2 regions of the Pseudobacillus badius genome follow, and region 1 is predicted to be linked to the other one. Evidence: riboswitches for the same ligand, from Rfam matches in the RefSeq annotation. Region 1 holds a riboswitch; the other holds the start of a gene.

Region 1 (3,413 bases):
GAAATGGTCAGCTCTTTTTCAGATACATAAAAGAGGGTCAATGACGTGCCGTCGAGTGCTGCGGAGCCTTTCGGCATCAGGTATGGAGAAAGCTCCGCTGAATACTGGATATCAATGTAAAGTGCGTTCTCCACGCGCTTTTTCCCGGTAATCACACCGACTCCATCGACGTGACCGGAAACGAAATGGCCGCCAAAACGGCCGTTTGCCGCCATGGCCCGTTCCAAATTCACTTTCGATCCCCGGCTGAGCCTGCTGAGGGATGTGTCCCGAAACGTTTCTGGCATCACATCAACCGTAAAGCGTTCGGAAGTGAAGCTTGTAACTGTTAAACAGACTCCATTGACCGCAATGCTGTCCCCGAGCCGGACATCCTCAAGCACCTTGTGAGCCGCAATGGTCAGCTGCATCGATTTGTTTTGGGCAAGCACTTCTTCTATCATGCCGATTTCTTCAATTATGCCTGTGAACAATGTGGTTACCCTTCCTTCCGCGAAGCTGTAATCTTAATATCTTGTCCAATCATCTCCACCTTATCAAACACTAGCTGGATGGACTCATCCATCGTCGGGAAGCCTTCTCCCGCAAATGGCGTAGGCGCCATTTTGCCGCCGATCAATTTAGGTGCCATATAGATGACGATTCGTTGAAAGGCTTTCTCCTGAAAGAATGAAGCGTTCACTTCGCCCCCGCCTTCGACAAGCAGCGTCATGATCTCCTCTTCTCCTAATTTTTCCAGAAGAAGCGGGATATGAATATCGGCCGTCTCCAGACGAATCACATCGGCACCAGCCGCGATAAGCGCTTCCTCTTTGTCTAAAGAGGCTTCACTGCCGCAAACGACGATCGTAGCGGCTTCTTTGTTTTCAATAACATTTGCTGTAATGGGTATACGTAAATGCGTGTCTAAAATGACTCGAATGGGGTGTTTTCCTCCGTGGGGCAAACGGGTGGTCAGGAGAGGATTATCCTGAAGAACGGTATTGACACCGACGAGGATCGCGTCATGCTCATGTCTGAGACAATGAACATCTTCCCTTGCCGGCTGACCAGTAATCCAGCGGCTATGGCCTGTGTAGGCAGCTGTTTTGCCATCGGCTGTAATGGCTGTTTTCATTGTGACGAATGGGGTTTGATGCTGAATAAAATGAAAAAACGGTTCTAACAAGCGATCTGCTCTTTCCCGGCAGACTCCAATCTCTACTTCAATTCCGGCAGATTCCAGCTTTTGCACGCCTTTTCCGCTCACTCTAGGATTCGGGTCCACCGTCGCGATAAATACCCTCTTAATCCCGGAGGAAGCTACTAAATTCGCGCATGGCGGCGTCTTTCCGTGGTGTGAACAAGGCTCTAATGTTACATATAAATCGGCACCGGCCGCTTCCTTTCCGGCTGCACGAAGAGCATGAACCTCCGCATGGGCTTCGCCCGCTTTCAAATGGGCGCCCATTCCGATGACACGGCCGTCCTTCACGACCACCGCACCGACCGGCGGATTCGGAGATGTCTGTCCCTTCACGCCTTCTGCCAGCGACAGGGCTAACTCCATATACTGTTCCTTTAACATTTCGCTAGTCCTCTCTCGATTCCTAAATATTTTCGTCCAATGAATGGTTTACAGCCAATAAACCAACAAAGCCCCGTATATATAATATATACGGGGCGCAAAAGGCGTAGCCAAATAAGCATTTTAAAACCTGTTTTTTAAAATGCTTCATCCTTCTCCCATCCAGACTATCACTGTCGGCTTCGGAATTTCACCGAATCCACCGGTTCGAAAACGAACACGGGTCACGGACTAAGAGCATTAGCTCATCACCGCCGGTGGGGAATTTCACCCCGCCCCGAAGGATACACTATTCAAGTTAATTCTTATTATCACTCTAGGAATACGATTGTGTCAAGGTTTAATGTGTGTGAATTCTGATTAATTCGGATGAAAAATGAGGGTTGTTGACCAGTTTCGTCAACAACTTTTCTTTAAACTAAAGCTATTCGTTGACTACACTTCCTTATGTTACTTTGTTTTATTCATTGGCACTATTTCAAATGGTTCTTCTCATTGATGCGCTGCCAGTTACCCACAATACACATTAAACACTACTACGAAATCAGTTTGCATCTATCCTTCAAGATATAAAGGATGAGTTCTATATGGGTCCTAAAACAAATGATTTTGCACCTTATGAAGATATTCGTTTTAACATGAACTGCCCTGTAAATGTTAGACACAAATTAACATTTACGGGGTGTTTTTGTGATTAAATTTAATGCAGAAGAAAAATTACAGATTGTTTTACGTTATCTAGATGGGGCAAAAAGTTATCTTGAGCTGTCGAAGGAATTTAAAGTAGATAAAAATTTTCCACGTACTATGCATAAACCTTTTCATTATAGTTATCTTGAATAAAACAATAGTAGTAAATCCATTGAAAAACTGTTAAATTGTAGAAGTCGGTAATTCGCTATAAAGGAGTGCATAATTATATGAACCGAACACTTGAACAATTACAAACTGATATCATCTTTACTGGAAAGAAGGGCTACCCTATTCTATTATCTGGCGCTATTGTCTTTTTATTATTTGCCTTTATGCCCTTATTTTTTCCAACGAAGACCCTATCTCTTATATGGATTTTTGGATTAAGTGTCATTTTCCCATTTGGAGTCCTGCTAGGCAAAATAGTGAATGTTAATCTTTTATCTAGTGATAATCCATTAGGTACATTAGGTGGAATGGTTGCAGCTATACAAGCATTTTACATACCTGTATTTATCATCGTGTATACGCACATCCCTGAATATATCCCTTTTACCATCGGGTTATTAGCAGGATCTCACTTTCTGCCCTATATGTGGATTTACAAAAGCAAAGCTTACTTATTTGTCACTCTTGCCGCTTGTATATCCTCTTTCATCTTAGGTGGGTTCTTTGTTGAACTCGCATTTAATCTAGTCCCTTTGGCCATTTCGATTTCGTATGGAGTCGGTGTTCTACTAATTCTTAGAGAACTCAAAGTGGTCAAACCAGCTTAATCACCTAATAGGTGATTTTTTTTATGTTTATTACACTCCTTCACATTTTCAACGAACTGAACTATTCATTAAATTCTCTTACTGCTTCTCTATCCAATTATTGGTATAGTAAAAGCAGGAGGTGTTTTAGTGATTAAAAAATATCCACTTATTTCTTTTATTTTTATAGCTTTACTGCTCTTCTTTACTGGCTGCCAAGCTGAGGGCTCTTATCTTAAAGAAGAAGCCCCCATTCAAAAACGTCCTAGCTCCGATAAAGGAATTAAACTATCAACCGAAAAAGCAGTATACAAAACATCTGACAACGAAATCACAATTAATATTCAGAACGATAGTGATACCCAGTTCAGTTACGGTCAAGATTTTGCAATTGAAAA
Region 2 (3,413 bases), on a different contig from region 1:
CCTTATTTCTTATATGCAAATCTTCTATTTGTAAATTGCCGGCTGCCACTTCCTGCAAAGCACTTGTTACTCGCCTTACCGGCCCTGTAATCGAGCGGGCAATGAAATAAGCGATGACTCCGCTTAAAACCGTTCCACCGGCAATGACTGCAATAAGAAACATTTTCATTGTCTGAATAAACGCTTCTAAATCAGTTCGCGTTTTGCTTAACTCAGCGGACTGCGCTTTTTTCAATTCCAGCGCTTTCTCTTTCATCTTCTTTTCCTGCTCGCTAGCCTCAGTGCTATAGACCGCTGCTTGAGACGCCAACCCTTGCTTATGGCTTTCAAGCGCTTTGAAGACCAATTCATTATAGCGGCTGCCTGCTTCTTTCACTTCATTTAGCAGCTGTTTATTTTTGGGCTGCTGAATCATTTGTTCAAGACGGCGATGTACATCCGTAAATTCTTGCTGTTTTTTCTCGATTTCATCTAAGCTGTTCTGTTCAGCAAAAGTAAAATATGTAAGAGAATAGATCGATACATCCTTTTCTATACTAATCAGCTCATCAATCATTTCTACCTTCTTGACGCGATCATCCAACAAGAAAGTATATTCTTTGTCCAACCTCATTGCCGATAAATAGCCGACAGCTCCCACTAGGATTAAAGCGGCTAAAACAGCTGTAAAACCTGAATACAACTTTTTACCTACAGAAAACCTCAAGTTCAACCCACCTTATCTGTATTTTCTATAAAAACAAGTTTTCTCCATGGATAATTATACCCGATGACCCCTTACATTCAAGTTCTTTGTTCCTGTAAAAACAAATCAAAAGCCCTAAAAGTCTTTTCACGGACTTTTAGGGCTTTCCTTGTAAGCTGTATGTTATGAAACGGCCGCCTGCTTGCGCATCCACACGTAAATTCGTGAATAAATGAGCAGAAATACAACAGCCATTACCATTCCTTTAATCATATTAAACGGCAAAATAGCGGAAACGACCATTTCCTTCGTTTCGGGAGCGCTCATGGCAGGTGCATTTAAGAACAGTGTATACGCAGGTAAAATAACATAGTAGTTCAACACACTCATCATTACAGCCATAAAGACTGCTCCGGCTGCCAAAGCAACAGTCAAGCCTTTTTTTGACTCAAACTTTTTGTATACATAGTAAACAGGAAGAATAAAAGTAATGCCCGCTACGAAGTTAGCTAAATGGCCGACAGGCACTCCTGTTGGGCTTCCGGTCATAAAGAAGTCCAGCACATTCTTTACTAGCTCTACCATGATACCGGCAAGAGGCCCAAAAATGATCGCAGCGATTAGTGCAGGAATATCGCTAAAGTCAATCATTAAAAAGCTCGGAAATGGCGGGATTGGAAAGTTCAGCAGCATTAATAAATAAGCTAGCGTGCTTAATAATCCCACAGACGTTAACGTACGGATATTCATTTTTTTCACAATGATTCTCTCCTTCTTCTCATTCATCATTCACAAGAAGAAAGGCTGCCAAAAACCTCGAGAAACGACAAACCCTCAAGCGGGTGGCTTGAGGGAGAAAAGTCATACTCAAATAAACGTTCAAATCTGCACATTTTGAACGCCGGCAGACCTTCATCTTCTCCCATCCAGACTATACTGTCGGCTTTGGCTTCACACCAAATCAGCCTTTCGGCTCGCGGGCTCAGAAACAATTGCTTCCATACCGCCGGTCGGGAATTTCACCCTGCCCCGAAGATGAATATAAAGTTTTTTTCTACTGCTATTGCCCTGTTAAACCAACAAGTGAATAACAATAGATATACTTAAATAATAGCAACCCTACAAAAAAAAAGCAAGAGGGGCATTCCCTTGCTTCAGACTTCTTTAACAGAGCCATCTATTTGAACGAGTCTAGTTGTCCGGCTGCCCTAACCTGTTGCCAGCCGGACAGAGGAAAACAAACCGCTTAGAATAGCAATTAACCGCTCCTATCTACAGACAACATAAAAGAGACTGCAGTTCAAGCTGGCGTTTCATCCAGTTTGTCTGCAGTCCGACACAAGAGGCTTTTTCTCTTCAGAACGATTGTTGCGAGACCGCTTTCCCTGTATGTAGCGCTTCTGTCATTTCCTGCAGATAGCTTCTTTCAGCCAGCGACTGCTTTTTCCCGCTTTTGGACTGAGCGAGTCCTCCGCCGATCATTAACAAGCTGACACATAGAGCCATAAGTAAAGCAATCATAAAACGCTTCAAGTAGTCTTTCATGATGTACCGCCTCCAACTTGCTTTTTTATCGCCCTTTTAGTTGTATGACGGAAAGCGTTTCCAGTATGACTATTTTTTCGAAACTCCTTATCTGAATGCCTACTCGATCATTCTGCCGGCAAGCGGAAGGAGAAAATCGTCCCTTCTCCAAGTTTGCTTTGCACTTTAATGCTGCCGCTATGGGCAGAGATAATATTTTTCGCGATAGAAAGCCCTAGCCCAGTGCCGGAACGGCCTCTTGTCCGAGCCTTATCTCCTTTATAAAAACGTTCGAACACAAAGGGCAAGTCTTCCTCACTAATGCCTGCCCCGGAGTCTTGCACCGATACATGATGCCCGTCTGTTTTCAGCTCATAGCTTACTTTGACAAATCCGTGCTCCGGCGTATGGCGCAAAGCATTATCAATTAAGTTGGTCAACACTTGTTCGATGCGGTCTGGATCAAGCTTCGTCACGATTTTCTCATCTGGAATCTGCCATGTTAAATCAATATCCTTCTCTTTCGCTACACCTTGGAACTTATCGGTCACCCGGCGAATAAATGAAGGAAAATCCACCTCCTCCATATTCAAGGAAATGTGTCCCGCTTCCATGCGAGCCAAATCCAATAGCTCGTTCACCAGCCGCCCGATCCGAAGCGATTCATCATAAATAATTCGGGCCATCTCCCTTTTTTCATCCTCCGTCGCCGCAATGTCATCAATGATTGCTTCGCTATATCCCTGAAGCATTGAAATAGGCGTCCGCAGCTCATGTGATACGTTCGCCAGGAAATCTTTTCGCAGCTTATCAAGACGGCGTTCTTCCGTCATGTCACGAACGACCGCTACTGCCCCGCGAACTGTTTTTCCATTGTAAAGCGGGCTGACGATAATGACATAGGAACGGCCCTGCACAGAAAACTCACCAATCTTTTCTGTCTCTGTTTGAACCGCTTCTTTCAAAAGCTCTTCAACAAGCGATGGCATCATTTGCTGTGGATGGTCCTTGCCCACTTCATAGTACCAGTTTTGCAAAAAGCGCTCCGCCGGCGGATTCGTAATCAGAATGGTGCCGTCACGATTAAAAGTAATAACTCCATCCGCCATACTGCTTAGAATACTCGCCAGTTGCTCTTTTTCCTGGTTGAGTGCATGAATATTATGATTGAGCTGTCTCGCCATTTGATTAAATGAAGTAGCAA

What was found. A riboswitch is a leader RNA that binds a small molecule or an ion and turns the genes downstream of it on or off. The one in region 1 is predicted to bind FMN.
Region 2: it holds a riboswitch for FMN, as region 1 does, so the genes downstream of both, B1A98_RS04320 (ECF transporter S component) here and ribD (bifunctional diaminohydroxyphosphoribosylaminopyrimidine deaminase/5-amino-6-(5-phosphoribosylamino)uracil reductase RibD) in region 1, are expected to answer to the same signal.

Annotation. Positions count from the first base shown of each region.
Region 1 covers NZ_MWMM01000004.1:5,867-9,279, reverse strand. Annotated here, with positions in the region: gene ribE (riboflavin synthase) at 1-473, opposite strand, end outside; gene ribD (bifunctional diaminohydroxyphosphoribosylaminopyrimidine deaminase/5-amino-6-(5-phosphoribosylamino)uracil reductase RibD) at 479-1,567, opposite strand; FMN riboswitch at 1,714-1,856, opposite strand; gene B1A98_RS08990 (DUF7010 family protein) at 2,488-3,036, shown strand; gene B1A98_RS08985 (immunoglobulin-like domain-containing protein) at 3,166-3,413, shown strand, end outside.
Region 2 covers NZ_MWMM01000002.1:250,558-253,970, forward strand. Annotated here, with positions in the region: gene B1A98_RS04315 (methyl-accepting chemotaxis protein) at 1-706, opposite strand, end outside; gene B1A98_RS04320 (ECF transporter S component) at 869-1,444, opposite strand; FMN riboswitch at 1,596-1,726, opposite strand; gene B1A98_RS04325 (hypothetical protein) at 2,042-2,230, opposite strand; gene B1A98_RS04330 (ATP-binding protein) at 2,338-3,413, opposite strand, start outside.